DNA from 2 places in the Micromonospora trifolii genome. Region 2 is predicted to be linked to the other one. Evidence: riboswitches for the same ligand, from Rfam matches in the RefSeq annotation. Region 2 holds a riboswitch; the other holds the start of a gene.

Region 1 (8,384 bases), 1.6 Mb from region 2:
ACTCAAGATCGACACGGAAGGCGGGACGGTTGGCATGCGGAGGGCCCATCAGTGAGCCAGGAGACCGCCGACGAAGCGAGCCGGGGCGCGGGATCGGGACGATCGGCGCGAGCGTTGGACGAGGTCGACCGGCGGATCCTCGACGAGCTGGTCCGCGACGGTCGGACGTCGGTGCGCACCCTCGCCGAGCGCATCCACATCTCCCGCACCAACGCGTACGCGCGGGTGGAGCGGTTGCTCCGCGACGGGGTGATCACCGGTTTCCGGGCCCAGGTGGCGCCCGAGGCGGCCGGGCTGGGCACGTCGGCGTACATCGCCCTGACCATCGAGCAGAACACCTGGCGGGAGGTGTCGGCCGAGCTGGCCCAGGTGCGCTACATCGAGCACGCCGCGCTGCTCGGCGGTGACCACGACGTGCTCGCGCTGGTGCGCGCGCCGGACAACGCCGCGCTGCGCGACGTGGTGCTGGGCCGGGTGCAGAGCATTCCCGGGGTGCTGTCCACCCGCACCTGGCTGGTCTTCGAGGAGTTCGACGGGGTCGGCAGCCCCTGGGCGTGACCGGCAGCGGCTCAGCGCTCCGGCGGGGCCTCCAGCCCGTCGCGGTCGGCCAACTCCAGCAGCGGTTCCAGCGAGTGCCGGTCACCGTCCAGCCCGGCGTGCGGGTCGCCGCGCTCGGCGAACCGGGCCGGCATGCTGAGCACGTCGAAGTCCTCCGGACGGACCTGGTCCAGCTCCGACCAGTCCAGCGGCGCGGAGACCAGCGCCGCCGGCGTCGGCCGGATCGAGTACGCCGAGGTCACCGTGTGGTCCCGGGCCATCTGGTTGTAGTCGACGAAGACCGGCCGGTCCCGTTGCTCGCGCCACCAGGTGGTGGTGACCAGGTCCGGCAGCCGGCGCTGCATCTCCCGGCCCAGCGCGAGCACCGCCCGACGGCAGTCGCCGAAACTCCACAGCGGCTCGATCGACAGGTAGACGTGCAGCCCCCGACCGCCGGTGGTCTTCGGGTAGCCGGTCATGCCCAGCTCGGCGAGGAACGCCCGCACCTCGTGCGCCACCGGTACCACCTGCTCGAAGCCGACCCCGGGCATCGGGTCCAGGTCGATGCGCAACTGGTCGGGGCGTTCCACGTCGGCGGCGGTGACCGGCCACGGGTGGAACCGCAGGGTGCCCAGGTTGGCCGCCCAGATGACCACGGCCAACTCGCTCGGCGCGACCTCGTCGGCGGTACGGCCACTGGGGAAGGTGATGTGCGCGGTCCGCACCCACTCGGGCGCGCCGGCCGGCAGCCGCTTCTGGTAGAACGCGTCGCCCCGGTTGGTCTGCCGGGTGGCGATCGTCGCGCCCTCGAAGACACCACGAGGCCAGCGTTCCAGCATGGTCGGCCGATCCCGCAGCGCCCGCAGGATGCCGTCGCCCACCGCCAGGAAGTAGCGGACCACGTCCAGCTTGGTCAGCCCGCGCTCGGGAAAGTACGGCTTGTCGGGGCTGGAGACGCGGACCAGCCGCTCCCCTACCTGGATCTCCTCCGCCGCCGTGGCCACGACACCGAGGGTACGACCTGCGCCCACGTCGGACGCCCACCGAGCGGAGATCGGCACGGCGGATCACCGGACACGGTTACCGGGGGCGGCGCCCGGGTAGGGGGGCCGCATGGCGGAACTGGCAACCCTCTGGATCGTCCGGCACGGCGAGAGCACCGCGAACGTCGCGGCGACGCGGGCCGAGGCGTCGGGCGCGGAACTGATCGACCTCACCCACCGCGACGCCGACGTGCCGCTCTCCGCGACCGGCGAGGAGCAGGCTCGGGCGACCGGCCGTTGGCTGGCTGAGCTGCCGGACGCGAAGCGCCCGGATGTGGCGGTGGTGTCGCCGTACCTGCGCGCGGTGCAGACCTCGCGGCTGGCGCTGGCCGGCACCGGCATTCCCGTCCACCGCGACGAGCGGCTGCGCGACCGGGAGCTGGGCATCCTCGACGGGTTGACCGGGCACGGGGTGCGTCGGCGGTACCCGGACGAGGCCGACCGCCGGGAGCGGTTGGGCAAGTTCTACTACCGGCCGCCGGGCGGGGAGTCCTGGACGGACGTGGCGTTGCGGCTGCGGACGCTGCTGGGCGACCTACGCCGGGACCACGAGGGTTGCCGGGTGCTGCTCTTCGGCCACGACGCGCTGGTCTTCCTGCTTCGCTATCTGCTGGAGGGGTTGACCGAGGACGAGCTGATGGCGCTCACCCGGCAGGACGTGATCGCCAACTGTTCGATCACCGAGTGGTCGGCGGACGGCGACGACCGCCTGGCCCTCACCGCCTTCAACGATGTCGCGCACCTGCGTCAGCAGGGCGCCCAGCCGACCAGGGAGGACGAGATCCATGCCGAGCCGGTCTGAGGTGAAGGTGATCACCCCGGCGTTGCTGCGGGACTGGGCGCTGCCGGTGCCGGTCGGTGGAAAGGAGAGCCGGGGCACCGTGCTGGTGGTCGGCGGTTCCCGCTTCACGCCGGGCGCGGTGCTGCTCGCCGGGGTGGCCGCGTTGCGCGCCGGTGCCGGGGTGCTCCAGCTCGCCGCCGCCGAGTCCACCGCCGCCGCGCTGAGCATCCAGGTGCCCGAGGCGCTGGTGGTCGGTCTGCCGGAGACCGCCGACGGCGCGGTGGCCGCCGACCGGGACGGCCAGCTCGGCGACCTGGTCACGCAGGCCGACGTGGTGGCCATCGGCCCCGGCCTGAAGGCGATCGACGAGACCAACCGCCTGCTGAGCCTGGTCCTGGAGGCGGCCCGTCCGGACACGTCGCTGGTGCTCGACGCGTACGCCCTCGGTGCGCTCAGCCACGCACCGGACCTGCTGGTCGGCTCGGGTCGCCCCGTGGTGCTCACCCCCAACGTCACCGAGGCCGGGCACCTGCTCGGGCGGGAGCCGGGCGACGACCTCGACGTCGAGGCGGCCGAGTTGGCCGCCCGGTACGAGGCGGTCGTGTCGCTGTACGGACACGTGGCCGCCCCGGACGGGCGGGGTTGGCGGGAGGAGAGCGGCGACGCCGGGTTGGGCACCTCCGGCAGCGGGGACGTGCTCGCCGGGTTGTTGGCGGGGCTGCTGTCCCGGGGTGCCGACCCGGCGCAGGCGGCCTGCTGGGGCTCGTTCGCGCACTCGGTGAGCGGCCAGCGGCTGATCCCCCGCTACGGCCGGATCGGCTTTCTGGCTCGGGAGTTGCTCGACGAGATCCCCCGCACCCTGGCCATGGTGTGAGGCGGTTTCACCTGTTTCCGCACTCGGCGTCTGGGTACCGGAACCCCACCAGCCGAGACTTTTCAGGGAGGTCATACCGGTGTCGACCGATGCCATCGTCCTGCTCAAAGAGGACCACAAGGAAATGCGCCGACTGTTCAAGGCCTTCCAGGACGCCGAGGAGGGGCCGGCGAGCCAGCGGCAGAAGCTGGTGGACCAGATCCTGGAGGCACTGACCATGCACACCTATCTGGAGAACGAGGTGATGTATCCGGAGGTCCGCCGGCTGCTGCCCGACCTGGAGGACGACATCCTCGAGTCGTACGAGGAACACCACGTCGCCGATGTGCTCTGCGCCGAGCTGGCCAGCATGAGTGCCGACGACGAGCGCTTCAACGCCAAGACGACAGTGCTGATCGAGAACGTGACGCACCACGTCGAGGAGGAAGAGGAGGAGTGGTTCCCCAAGGTGCGCGAGGCGCTGGGCCGCAAGCAGCTCCAGGAGATCGGCGAGAAGATGATCGCGTTGCGCGCGGACGCGCCGCGTACCCCCACTGAACCGAAGGCGATCAAGAAGGCGCTCGATGCGGTGACAGCCTGAGGCACCCGCTCACACCGAAGGGCCCGGCACGATGCCGGGCCCTTCGTCGTGCACCACGGGTCAGCTGCCAGATCCCGGCTCGGCCATCCGGCGGTGCTGCTCGGACTTGAGCTTGTCCGGAATGATCTTGCCGGCGGCGGTCTGCACCTTGTTCATCAGCGAGCCGGCGGTGATCGTCTGATCACCCCTCATCATCGCCTCGAAGCCCTGCTCGGCGACCTTCGCCGGGTCGTCCTTCTTGCCCGAGCCCACCCGGGTGTCCTCCATATCGGCCCGGTCGAAGAACTCCGTGTCGGTTGGCCCTGGCATCAGCGAGGTCACCGTGACACCGGTGTCCTTCAGCTCGTTGCGCAGCGCCTCGGCGAAGGACTGCACGAACGACTTCGACGCGTTGTAGACCGCCTGGAACGGCCCCGGCATGGTGGAGGCGATCGACGAGGTGAAGAGGACCCGGCCCGCGCCCCGCTCGACCATCCCGGGCAGCAGCCGCTTCGCCAGGTGCACCGTCGAACGCACGTTGAGGTCGACGATCTCCAACTCGTCAGCGAGGTCGGTGCCCCCGACGAAGGCGCCACCTGCTCCGCGACCGGCGTTGAGCGCCAGCGCGTCCAGCGGCCGTCCGGTCGCGGTGACGGCGGCCACCAGCTCCGTCACGCCCTGCTCTCGGGCCAGGTCGACGCGGACCGACCAGATCTGCGGGCCGCCGTCGCGGCGCAGCTTCTGCGCGGCCGACTCGATGCCGTCGTCCTCGGCCGCGATGACCAGGTCGAAGCCGTGCTCGACGAACTGCGCCGCCAGTTCGTACCCGATTCCGCTGGAGGCCCCGGTCACCAGGGCGAGCGGCCGGTTGGAGGTGGGTGTGGTCATGTTCTCGACTCCTTCTGTGCGAACCCTGGCCGCACCCGTGACGGTGCGGTGGTCACCTACCGTGTGCCCCGCGACGCATCGCCCAATCACGTCGGCGGGGTCGCCTCCCGGAGGGCGGCCCGAACGGCCGGTTCCGGCCCGGTAGGATCCTCCCGGGCCGTTACTGGCGCGTGGGGATGGAGAACCATCGGGGAGCGGCCTCGTCACGTGGACGTTTGCCGAGCGCCTGGGCCTTCCCGCACGTCTGTTGGAGGTCGCATGTCCCGCAACGCCGAATCCACCGCATTCCGGAGTGCCCTTGAGGTGATCCGGGCTGTCGAGCCGCGGGTCGCCGACGCCATCGGCGCCGAGCTGACCGACCAGCGGGAGTCGCTCAAGCTGATCGCCAGCGAGAACTACGCCTCCCCGGCGACCCTGCTGGCCATGGGCAACTGGTTCAGCGACAAGTACGCCGAGGGCACCGTCGGCCGCCGCTTCTACGCCGGCTGCCAGAACGTCGACACCGTCGAGGCGCTCGCCGCCGAGCACGCCCGGGAGCTGTTCCGCGCCGCGCACGCGTACGTGCAGCCGCACTCGGGCATCGACGCCAACCTGGTCGCCTTCTGGGCCGTGCTGGCCGACCGGGTGGAGTCCCCCGCCCTCAAGAAGGCCCAGGTCCGCCAGGTCAACGACCTCACCGAGGCCGACTGGTTCGCGCTGCGCCGCGAGCTGGGCAACCAGCGGATGCTCGGCATGTCGCTGGACGCCGGCGGCCACCTCACCCACGGTTTCCGGCCGAACATCTCCGGCAAGATGTTCGACCAGCGCAGCTACGGCACCGACCCGACGACCGGCCTGATCGACTACGACCGGGTGGCCGAGGCCGCCCGCGAGTTCAAGCCGCTGATCCTGGTGGGCGGCTACTCGGCGTACCCCCGGAAGGTGAACTTCCGGATCCTGCGCGAGATCGCCGACTCGGTCGGCGCCACCTTCATGGTCGACATGGCGCACTTCGCGGGCCTGGTGGCCGGCAAGGTGTTCACCGGCGACTTCGACCCGGTGCCGCACGCGCACATCGTCACGACCACCACGCACAAGTCGTTGCGCGGCCCGCGCGGCGGCATGGTGCTCTGCCAGCCGGAGCTGGCCGACCAGGTGGACCGGGGCTGCCCGATGGTGCTCGGCGGTCCGCTGCCGCACGTGATGGCCGCCAAGGCGGTCGCGCTCGCCGAGGCCCGCCGGCCCGACTTCGCCGACTACGCCCAGCGGATCGTCGACAACGCCCAGGCGCTCGCCGAGGGGCTGCTGCGCCGGGGCGCGACGCTGGTCACCGGCGGCACCGACAACCATCTGGTGCTGATCGACGTGTCCGGCTACGGGCTCACCGGCCGCCAGGCCGAGCAGGCCCTCCTCGACTCGGGCATCGTCACCAACCGCAACTCGGTCCCGCAGGACCCGAACGGCGCCTGGTACACCTCCGGCATCCGGATCGGCACCCCGGCGCTGACCACCCGGGGCCTGGGCACCGCCGAGATGGACCAGACCGCCGAGCTGATCCACACCGTGCTGACCCAGACCACCGCGGGCGCGAACGCCGACGGCACCCCGTCGAAGGCGAAGTACACGCTGGACGCCGGACTGGCCGACAAGGTCGCCCGCCAGGCCACCGACCTGCTGGCCACGTACCCCCTCTACCCCGGCGTCGACCTGAGCTGAGCCTCCGCCCGACCGCTCCCGTCGATCATGGAGTTGTGGTGCCTGATATGGGCTGGTGCACGACTTTCGTCCACCACCACAACTCCATGATCGACGCAGGGGTGCGACCGTCAGGCCATCGGGCGCTTCAGGTGGTAGCGGTGGACTTCGGTGCTGCCCTGGACGTTGTTGACGTCCTCGGCGGCGGAGACCAACTCCCACCCCTCCCGGCCGGCGCGATTGAGGTGCGCGATGGCGGTGTCGCCGAAGGCGGTGATGTCCTTGCGTGACCCGTCCGGCGCGTACCAGACGAACGAGACGTGAAAATTGCGGCCCTGTCCCTGATAGCGACGGACGAGCAGGGCGTACTCCCAGGCAACCATGCGGCTTATTATGACCGTCCAACCAGGACGGCGGCACGCGGGTCGTCGCGCATTGCCATCCGATGAACGCGGTGTGTCAACCCGCCCAGCGAGTCAGCTCGTCGGTGATCAGCGCCGCGAGGCGATCCAGCCCGACGTCGATCTGCTCCGGTGTGACCGCGCTGACCGACAACCGCAACGCGCGCACCGGTGCGGTGTCGTCGTAGAAGTGCGCCATCGGCGTCCACAGCACCCCGTAGTCGCGAGCCGAGCGATCCAGCAGCGCGTCGTCGACCGGGAACGGCACGGTCACCACCACGAAGAACCCGCCGGCCGGCACCGTCCACCGCACCGCCGGCCGATCCAGCTGCTCGGGCTGATCGGGGAAGCGCCGGGTCAGGCCGGCCACCAGGTGGCGCAGATTCCGGGTGTACGCGGACCGCTCCCGGGTGTTAGCGGCCACCAGGCTGCATCCGTGCTCCAGCAGCCGGCCGCCGATCACCGCCTGCGCGATCGGCGACGTGTTCACAGTGACCATGCTCTTGATCATGGCGAGCTGGTCGGCGAGCGGGCCGACCGGCCCGTCCGGGCCGGCCACCCGCTGGTCGGCGACGACGTACCCGACCCGTGCGCCGGGGAGCACGGTCTTGGCGAACGAGCCGAGGTAGACGACCCGCCGCCCGGTGTCCAACGCCTTGAGGGTGGGTGGGCGTGGCCCGTCGTCGCTGTGGAACAGGCCATACGGGTTGTCCTCCAGCAGCAGCAGATCCTCCTGCGCGGCCAGGTCCAGCAGCCGTTGCCGGTGGGCGGTGTCGATGCTGACCCCGGAGGGGTTGGCGAAGTCCGGCATCAGGTAGCAGGCGCGCGGCCGCAGCCCCGCCGCCCGGGCCCGGTGTACCTGGGCGGCCAGGTCGGCGAGGTCGATCCCGGTCGGCCCACCGGCGACCGGCCACACCGGCAGGTCCACCAGCCGGGCTGCCCCGGTCAGCCCGACGTAGGTCGGGGCGACCGCGAGCAGCACATCAGTCGGCCCGGCCCGCAACGCCCGCAGCACCAGGAACATCGCCTCCTGGCAGCCGACGGTCACCACGACGTCCTCCGGGTCGACGGTGATCCCCTCGTCGACCGCGAGGTTGCGGGCGATCAGGTGGTGCACGATGCCCTTGGTCCGGCCGTACTGGAGCAGCAGCCGGCGGGCCTGCTCCGGTCGGTGCCCCAGGTCGTCGACGAGGTGCCGGTGGAAGGTGTCCAGGTGCCGGTGCACCGCCGCGAGGTCGAAGAACTCCTCGTACGGCCGGCCGGCCGCCAGGGACACCGCCGCCGGGTAGCGCTCGGACACCTCGTTGAGGAAGTTCATCGAGGTCAGCGCCGGATCGCCCAGCGCGGGATGCAGGTCGGCGACGGTCAGGTCCACAGGTTCGGCGGCGCTCACCCCTCACCCCACCCCGAGGGTGCGCAACTCGCCGGCCGCCACCACGTCGGCGCAGCCGGCCAGGGTGAGCGCGTCGGTCAGCTCGGCGACGAGCAGCCCCAACGCGTCCCGGGCGGCCGGTTCGCCACCGGCGGCCAGCGCCCAGAGCAGCGGCCGGCCGACCAGCACCCCGGCCGCACCCAACGCCAGCGCCCGCAACACGTCGGTGCCGCACCGGATGCCGCTGTCCAGCAG
Region 2 (8,384 bases):
ACCGGCCGGGTCAACACCCGCACCTCGCCCTCGATCACCTGCCCGAGCGGCCCGGTGTTGGGCGAGGCGAAGGTGCTGATGCTGGTGCTGTGCGTCTTGCACAGCCACCGGGCGGCGTGTACCTCGTCGTTGACCGCGACCAGCACGCCCAGGTCACGGGCGGCCGGGGCGGCAGCCACCCGCAGCGCCGCGAGCAGGTTCGCCGGCCCGTCCGCGCCGGCCAGCGTGGGGTTGCGCATCGCGCCCGTGAAGACCAGCGGGACGGCGTGCGGCCAGACCAGGTCGGCCAGGAAGGCCGTCTCCTCCAGGGTGTCGGTGCCCTGGGTGACCACGACACCGGTCGCCCCGTCGGACACCGCCCGGGACGCCTCGTCGACCACGGCGAGTAACTGCCGGCCGGTGAGGTGGGCGCTGGGCACGGCGTGGGTGTCCCGCACGTCGACCGGTACGCCCAACTGGGCCAGGCCGGGCACTGCGGCGGTGAGGTCGGCGCCGGTGAGCCGGGTGACCACACCGGGGCGGCCGGCGTCGGCGCCACCCATCGCGATCGTGCCGCCGAGGGTGATCAGGGCGATGGACACGGGTTTCGAGCCTCCGTTCGGCCGCTCGGTGCAGCGGCCCCGGGACCGTACCCGCCGTCCGGGATGCGACGACATGCCCCCACAGGCATCGCGGCGAGCGGTCGTTTCGTCGTACGGTCCGACGACGATCGGGTTCGACACCCGTCGACGCACACGGAGGAGACGCGATGCGGAAGATCGTTGTGCAGATGAGTCTGTCGTTGGACGGGTTCTTCGAGGGCCCGGGCGGCGACATCGGCTGGCACCAGGTCGACGAGGAGTTGCACCAGCACTTCAACGACGTGATCGCCCCGATGGGCGGGTTTCTCAGCGGCCGGGTCAGCCACGAGATGATGGCCGCCTACTGGCCGACCGCCGATCAGGACCCGGCCGCCAGCGGCCCGGAGCGCGAGTTCGCCCGGATCTGGCGGGACATGCCGAAGATCGTCTACTCGCGCACCCTCGACCACGCCGACTGGAACGCCACTGTCGTGCGCGAGGTCGACGTCGAGCAGGTCCGCAAGCTCACCGCAGAACCGGGCGGAGACCTGGCGCTCGGCGGGGCCGACCTGGCCGCGACGTTCGCCCGGCACGACCTGATCGACGAGTACCGGATCTACATCCACCCGGTGCTGGTCGGTCGGGGCCGTCGACTCTTCCCCGACGCCGAGACTCCGACCGGTCTGCGGCTGGTGGAGAGCCGGGTCTTCGGCAACGGGGTGGTCCTGCTCCGCCACCAGCGGGTCCGCTGACCGATGAGCGCGGCGGCTTGAGTCTCCACCGGGGGGAGACGCGAAGGTGGGGGCATGAGCGGCGAGACGCGTCACACGATCGGCGACCTGGCCCGACGGACCGGCCTGAGCGTCAAGACCATCCGGTACTACGCCGACAGCGGGGTGGTGCCGCCGACGGACCGGAGCCCGGCCGGCTACCGGCGGTACGGCCCGGCGGCCGTGGCCCGGTTGGAGCTGGTCCGGACGCTACGTGACCTGGGCCTGGACCTGGCCACCATCCGGCGGGTGGTGAACCAGGAGGTGCCCCTGCACGAGGTGGCCGCCGCACACGCCGAGGCGTTGGCCGTGCAGATCCGGGTGCTGCGGCTGCGTCAGGCGGTGCTCACCGTCGCGGCGAGGCGCGGGTCGGGCCCGGCCGAGGTGGACGAACTGCACCGGCTGGCCCAGCTCACCACCCGCGAGCGGGGGCAGTTGGTGAGCGACTTCCTGGACAGCGTCTTCGCCGGCGTCGGCGACCAGCCCGCCTACCCGGGTGTGATCGTCTCGTTGACGCCGGAGCTTCCCGACGACCCCAGCACCGAGCAGGTCGAGGCGTGGCTGGAGCTGGCCGAGTTGTGCCGGGACCCGGAGTTCCGGGCCCGGATGCGGCGGCTGGCGCAGCAACACGCCGCCGACCACGACGTACCGGGGCTGCCCCGCCCGGACGCCGTCGCTGTGGTCCGGGACGCGGTGGCCCCCGCCCTCGCCGCTGGTTTCGACCCGACCAGCCCGGACGCCGATCCGGTGGTTGCGGCCGTCACCAGCCGGTACGCGAGCCTGCACTGTCACTCCGACGACGCCAACCTGCGTCGGCGGTTGCTCGACCGGCTGATTCCGGCCAACGACCCCCGCCGGGACCGCTACCTCGACCTGTTGGCGGTGCTCAACGGCTGGTCCACCGGCGATGCGACGGCACCGGCGGTGGACTGGTTCATCCGGGCCCTGCGCCACCGCATGCCCGAGCCGGCAAGTTGAGCTGACCCAGTCGAATCAGAGGCCTGGTGACGTCAGCCGAACCAGGTCAGCGCCTGGCCGTGGCCTCTGGCCCAGGCCAGCGGCTTTCCGTCGAGCGCGAGGACGTTGTGCAGCGCATCGCTCGGCGGGTCGGGCAGCCCGTCGTACCGGAGCACCTCCGGCCCCTCGTTCGCCACCCAGTGCCCCGGCAACTCCCGGACCAAGCGGACGAACGCGTCCCGGCGCGGGGGCGGCACCTGATAGAGCACTGACGTGTGGAAGACCACCAGCGTCGCGTCGGTCGGCGCCCGCGCGGCGAGCGCCGGCAGGTCGTCCACCAGGTCGCCGCGGACCAGCAGCGGCGGGTCGGCCGCGGCGACCGCAGCCGCGGCGCGCAGTCGGGCCCGCCGGTGGGCGTGTTCCGGCCAGATCAGCGCGTCCAACCAGGACACATCGTCGGGGTCGGTCACGTCGAGCGGGTTGAGGTCCAGGCCGGCCCGCCACACCACCTGGGGTACGCCTGCCGGCGGCACCAGCCCGTTGGCCGCGCAGTCGAGGACCGGCTCATCGGAGCCGACCTGATGGTCGCCGTAGCGGTACGCGTACCGGTCGGGGTAGAGGCAGAGCCCGGCCGACGCACCGACCTCCAGCAGGGCGAGGGGCTGCGGCAACGCGGCGAGCACCGGCAGCAGGACGGCGCACCGGCCCGCCTCGTTCGTCTGGGTGGCCCGGGCACGCATCTGCGTCTCGATGGCCGGCCAGTGCGACACCACGTAGTCGTGGAACGCGGCCGGGTCGTCGACCGGGCCACCGAGCCAGCGGACGACGCCGAACAGCAGATTCGGCTGCCGCTTGGCCGGCGGAAGCCCGTCGAGCAGGGTGAGCAGGTCATCGTCGCGGGCGACGGCCTGCGACAGGCGCTCATACGTGGGCGACACCCCGCGCGCCTCGCGGCTGCCGAACTCGGCGTACGCCTCAGCGGTCGTCATGCCCTCATCGTCGCAGCCCATTCCTCGGTAATTCAGCCCCCATTTCCGTGCGCTGACTCACCCGCCTCGTAGAGTGCGGCGGCGGCCGGACCGTTGAGCAGCAGCTCAGAGGGGTCGGCGAGGGTAACGGGGAGGAATGTGTCGTGCGGGGTGACGGTGTCCGGGTACTGATCGTCGGCGGAGGTGTCGCCGGACTGGCGGCGGTGGCCGCGCTGCGCGAGTGGGGCGCGACGGTCGACGTGGTCGAGCGGGCGCCCGGGCCGACCGACTCCGGCACGGGCATCTACCTCACCGGTAACGCGACCCGGATGCTCGACGTACTCGGTCTGCGGGAGCCGGTCGCCGACGTCGCCGTGGAGATCACCCGGCAGCGCAGCGCCAACCAGCGCGGGCGTCGCCTCTTCGACATCGATGTGGCCGCACTGTGGCGGGGCGTCGGGCCGTGCGTGTCGCTGCCCCGGGCACAGCTGCACCGGGCGATGCTCGCCGGTGTCGGCGACGCCCCGATCCGCTGGGGCCGCCAGTCGGTCGCGCTCCTTGTGGAGGGCGACCAGGTCGCCGTCGAGTTCGACGACGGTGCCACCGAACGGTACGACCTGGTGCTCGGCGCGGACGGGGTGAACTCGGCCGTCCGCCGGCTCGCCTTCGACGGTCAGGCGGCCCGCGACCTCGGCCAGTACGCGTACCGGTGGGTCGCTCCCCGCATCGACGACGAGCCGGTCTGGTCTGTGCAGTTGGGGCGCGGTCTGCAGTTCCTGACCATCCCGATCAGCGCCGAGCAGACGTACTGCTACTACAACGACGGCCCGGTGGCCGACCGGCCCGGCTGGCGCGACGAGCTGGCCGAGACGTTCACCGAGCCGGTGGCCACCATGCTCAAGGCCCTCGACTACGACGACAGCACCCTGCACGCCGGGCCGAACCATGAGGTCGTGCTCGACTCCTGGTCCCGTGGGCCGGTGCTGCTGATCGGCGACGCCGCCCACGCCACCTCGCCGAACATGGCCCAGGGTGCGGCGATGGCCCTGGAGGACGCGGTCGTGCTCGCTTCCTCGTTGGCCAGCGCCAGCTCCATTGCCGAAGCCCTGCGCGGGTACGAGGCGCGGCGCCGCCCGCGTACCGACTGGGTGCTCAGCCAGACCCATCGCCGGGACAAGGCCACCGGGCTCCCGCCCGCGCTACGCGACCTGGTGATGCGCCGCCTCGGCGAGCAGATGTTCCGCTCGAACTACGGCCCCCTGTTCGCCCAGCCCTGACCGGTCCGACGTGACCGGCCCGGCCACGTCTGGGGCGGTGCCTTCACTGCTCAGGGCAGCTGGCCCGGCCGGTCGACGATTGCGATGCGGAGTAGCGCGACAGCGTCGGACAGGGACTCCTTGCCGTTGCGCACCACCGACCCTCGGGTGCCGAGGAATACGTGGGAGTCGCGATCAAAGATCAGGTCCTGGTTACCGCCGATCACCCCGGGCATCCGGATCGCCACCCCGTGCCGGCCAGCCGCGTCCACCACGTCGCCCGATATGACGACCGCTCCGGGCTCCCGTGCCAGCACTTCGAACAGCGCCGCCAGCGCGCGGGGCGGCACGTAGCCGCCGCGGACCATCGACCGCGCGGTGGTGTACGCCATGCTCTCGTCCCCGTAGAGGGCCTCCTCATCGGCCCCTTCGGGGAGATGCAGGTCGACAGGGTTCTCCCGAAGGTATCGAAGCAGCTCGTCCGGATCGGAGGGCAGGTCGCCGTGGTACGCGGGCGGTTGGAACGCGTCGAGTTCCTTCGTGGGATCGGCGGCATCGCCCATCCGGAGCACCTTCAACTCGCCCCACCCGTTCGGGTCGCTCTCCGGTCGGTAGCGTCCCTGCGTGTACGCGACTCCACCGGCCGACTGCCACAGTTGGCTCCGTGTGGTCTGGTAAGGACCGCTGTCCGGCAGGTCCCGGATCGTCACCAGGTATTCCGTGAAGACGTACTGATCGGGTCGGGCGGTGAGCTCCGGCTGCTGCCGGGCCGCGTCGGCCGCCAGATGGAAGATCTCCGACGCGCTGGCCGTCGGCGGCGGCTGATCGCCCACGCTGATCGTCTGCGCCACCAGCGCACCGGCGGTCAGCGTCACTGCCAGCCCGAACGTTCCGGCGAGGCGCCAACCGCGGAGGAACCGGGTACGACGCCCGGCGGGACGGGCCGCCGACGCCATCTCGGCCCGGTGGGCGACGTGTGCGGTCAGATCCCTGAGGAGCTGCTCCTCGAAACCCTGCGGCGACCGTTCGGTCTCGTTCATCGTCATCTCCGTCTCTCAGGCGAGGGTGGTGACCGGGCGGGCGAGCACGGCGCGGACGACGCGGCGGGCACGATGCAGACGGACCCGAGCGGCGACCGGCGACATCCCGAGCACTGTCGCCGCCTCCGCGACGGTGAGGCCGTCCACGGCGACGAGTTCGACAAGCGTTCGGGTGCCCTCGGGCAGCTCGCTCAGAGCCCGATGGGTGCGGCGGGCCGCCGACTCGGCGTCGATCCGCTCCTCGATGCGGGCGATGTCATCGGGGCCCAGGTCCCGCCGTCCGGCCAGTCGACCGGTCACCCGCAGCCGTTGAGCCGCCCGACGCCGCTCGTCGCCGATGACGTTGCGGGCCACCCCGTACAGCCAGCCGATCTGGCTACCCCGCTCCGGCCGGTAACCGGCCGCCGACTCGATCACCGCCAGGAACACGTCGGCGGTCAGGTCGGCGGCGAGATGCGGGTCGTCGACCCGCCGTGCCACGAACCGGCCCACCGCCTCCAGGTGCCGCCGGTAGAAGACTTCGAAGGCCACCGGATCGACTCCGATGCCGGAAATGTCGTCATCGGCTCGGCTGGGCTCATTCACAGGCCGTCCTCCCTCGTGCCTTCACACCCCTTCTTCGTAAGGCGGAGCACGAGTGTTACCGAACCATTCGGACGGCGGGCGCGGGTCGAGGCAGCGCCGTCGCGATCACCGGGCCGTATGGTGACGCCGTGATCACCTGTGTCGTGCACTACACCATCGATCCGGCGCAGATCGAAGCGTTTGAAGACTTCGCCCGGGCGTGGATGCGTCTGGTGGCCAAGCACGGTGGTGTGCACCACGGCTACTTCCTGCCCGCCGAGGCGCCAGCGACAAGGCCGAGGCGCTGTTCAGCTTCGAGAGCCTGGCAGTCTATGAGCGTTACCGCGCACGGTTCGGCAAAGACCCGGAGTTTGTCGCGGCGGACAGCATCCGCGACAGCTCGGGTTGTGTCGTGCGGTACGAGCGAACGTTCATGCGCCCGCTCCTGCCGACTGATTGAGCCCGACCGGCTCCCACGGCGCTGACGGTGGCGCTGCTGGTCCAACTGGGCAACCGCCCTGGTGATACGGCATCATCGAACCACCGGCGACTGGCGGCACGGGGATGGTGGAACCATCGGGGAGCCTCTCGCGGGCGTCGACCGCCTGGGCGCCTGCGTCGAGGAACCGTCATGACCACGACCAGCGAATCCGCCGAGCACCACACCCCATCCGGCACGGCCCGGCTCCTGCCCGGTGCACCGGTCGCCGAAGCCGTCCTGGCCGAGACCGCCGCCGCGGCCGCCCGCCTGCGCAGCCGCGGGATCACACCGAGCCTCGCCACCATCCTCGTCGGAGACGACGACGCCAGCGCCGGTTACATCGCCATCAAGCAGCGTCAGGCCGCCGCGCTCGGGTTCGCATCCCCGCACGTGCATCTGCCCGCCACCGTCACCCAGGCTGAGCTACACCAGGCCATTGCCCGGTTCAACAGTGATCCGGCCGTGCACGGGCTGCTCGTGCAGTACCCCGTGCCGGGGCACCTGGACTACGACGCGGCGCTGCAGACCATCGACCCGGACAAGGACGTCGACGGCATGCATCCACTGAACATGGGGCGTCTCGCCGTCGGCCTGCCCGGCCCGCTGCCGTGCACCCCCGCCGGCATCGAAGCCCTCCTGGCGTACTACGAGATCCCCGTCGCCGGTCGTGAGGTCGTCATCCTCGGCCGCGGCGCCACCCTTGGCCGCCCCCTGGCCATGCTGCTCGCCCAGAAGCGCCCGACCGCCAACGCCGCCGTCACCGTCGTCCACACCGGGGTGCCCGACTGGGCCCGCTACACCCGCCGCGCCGACATCCTCGTCGCCGCCGCCGGCGTACCCCGGATCGTGCAGCCTGAGCACGTCAAGCCCGGCGCCGTCGTCATCGGCGCCGGCGTCCGCTACGAAGGGCGGCGCCTCCTACCGGACGTGGACGAAGCGTGCGCCGAGGTCGCCGGCGCCATCACGCCCCGGGTCGGCGGGGTCGGTCCGACCACCGTCGCGATGCTGTTCCGCAATGCCGTGCGCGCCGCCGAGCGAGCGAGCCAGTAACCAGCGGAGGGCGGAAACGCCGCGAGCGCGGCAGGTGGTCCCTGCCGCGCTCGCGGGTGGTGCGTGGTACGTCAGCTGCAGCCGCTGGTGGAGCCGCAGCCCTCGCAGACGTAGCAGCTACCGGCGGGGCGCATCTTCGTACCGCAGGTGAAGCAGAGCGGCGCGTCGGCGGCCTTGCCGATCACGGCCTCCAGCAGTTCGGTGCTGGAACCCACGCTCGGAGCCGGCTTGGCGGCGGCCACGTCGGCCATCTCCTGGGCCGGCTGGGCGACAGCCTCCGGCTTGGCCGGGGTCTCCACCGGCGCGGACGACGCCATCGCGGTGAGCTCGGCGCCGTTGACGCCGGCGGCCTCCGCGTCGGCCTCGGCCCGCAGCTGCGCGGCCCGCTCCGAGGCGGTGAAGATGCCCAGCTCGGCGCGGCGTTCGTAGGGCAGGAAGTCCAACGCCAGGCGACGGAAGATGTAGTCCATCACCGAGGCCGCCATCCGCACGTCCGGGTCGTCGGTCATGCCGGCCGGCTCGAAGCGCATGTTGGTGAACTTGCTGACGAACGTCTCCAGCGGCACGCCGTACTGAAGGCCGATGCTGATGGCCACCGAGAAGGCGTCCATCACGCCGGCCAGGGTCGAGCCCTGCTTGGACATCTTCAGGAAGACCTCACCGAGGCCGTCGTCCGGGTAGGACGACGCGGTCAGGTAGCCCTCGGCGCCACCGACGGAGAAGCTGACCGTCTCCGAC

What was found. Region 2 has a riboswitch for ZMP and ZTP ahead of ACQRWP_RS02430 (bifunctional 5,10-methylenetetrahydrofolate dehydrogenase/5,10-methenyltetrahydrofolate cyclohydrolase). Riboswitches for the same ligand answer to the same signal wherever they lie in the genome.
Region 1: linked by a shared signal. The riboswitch ahead of ACQRWP_RS10120 (glycine hydroxymethyltransferase) and the one ahead of ACQRWP_RS02430 (bifunctional 5,10-methylenetetrahydrofolate dehydrogenase/5,10-methenyltetrahydrofolate cyclohydrolase) in region 2 are both predicted to bind ZMP and ZTP.

What each region holds. Positions count from the first base shown of each region.
Region 1 is NZ_CP191526.1:2,177,641-2,186,024, reverse strand. Features, by position in the region: gene ACQRWP_RS10150 (Lrp/AsnC family transcriptional regulator) at 52-558, shown strand; gene ACQRWP_RS10145 (DNA polymerase domain-containing protein) at 570-1,541, opposite strand; gene ACQRWP_RS10140 (histidine phosphatase family protein) at 1,651-2,382, shown strand; gene ACQRWP_RS10135 (NAD(P)H-hydrate dehydratase) at 2,366-3,235, shown strand; gene ACQRWP_RS10130 (hemerythrin domain-containing protein) at 3,315-3,815, shown strand; gene ACQRWP_RS10125 (SDR family NAD(P)-dependent oxidoreductase) at 3,876-4,682, opposite strand; ZMP/ZTP riboswitch at 4,832-4,921, shown strand; gene ACQRWP_RS10120 (glycine hydroxymethyltransferase) at 4,941-6,377, shown strand; gene ACQRWP_RS10115 (hypothetical protein) at 6,488-6,748, opposite strand; gene ACQRWP_RS10110 (PLP-dependent aminotransferase family protein) at 6,816-8,150, opposite strand; gene ACQRWP_RS10105 (alpha-hydroxy acid oxidase) at 8,154-8,384, opposite strand, start outside.
Region 2 is NZ_CP191526.1:539,571-547,954, reverse strand. Features, by position in the region: gene ACQRWP_RS02475 (asparaginase) at 1-581, opposite strand, end outside; gene ACQRWP_RS02470 (dihydrofolate reductase family protein) at 749-1,312, shown strand; gene ACQRWP_RS02465 (MerR family transcriptional regulator) at 1,367-2,308, shown strand; gene ACQRWP_RS02460 (DUF2332 domain-containing protein) at 2,341-3,276, opposite strand; gene ACQRWP_RS02455 (FAD-dependent monooxygenase) at 3,420-4,532, shown strand; gene ACQRWP_RS02450 (CU044_5270 family protein) at 4,583-5,551, opposite strand; gene ACQRWP_RS02445 (RNA polymerase sigma factor) at 5,567-6,136, opposite strand; gene ACQRWP_RS02440 (hypothetical protein) at 6,133-6,375, opposite strand; gene ACQRWP_RS02435 (NIPSNAP family protein) at 6,336-6,575, shown strand; ZMP/ZTP riboswitch at 6,652-6,733, shown strand; gene ACQRWP_RS02430 (bifunctional 5,10-methylenetetrahydrofolate dehydrogenase/5,10-methenyltetrahydrofolate cyclohydrolase) at 6,747-7,646, shown strand; gene ACQRWP_RS02425 (vitamin B12-dependent ribonucleotide reductase) at 7,718-8,384, opposite strand, start outside.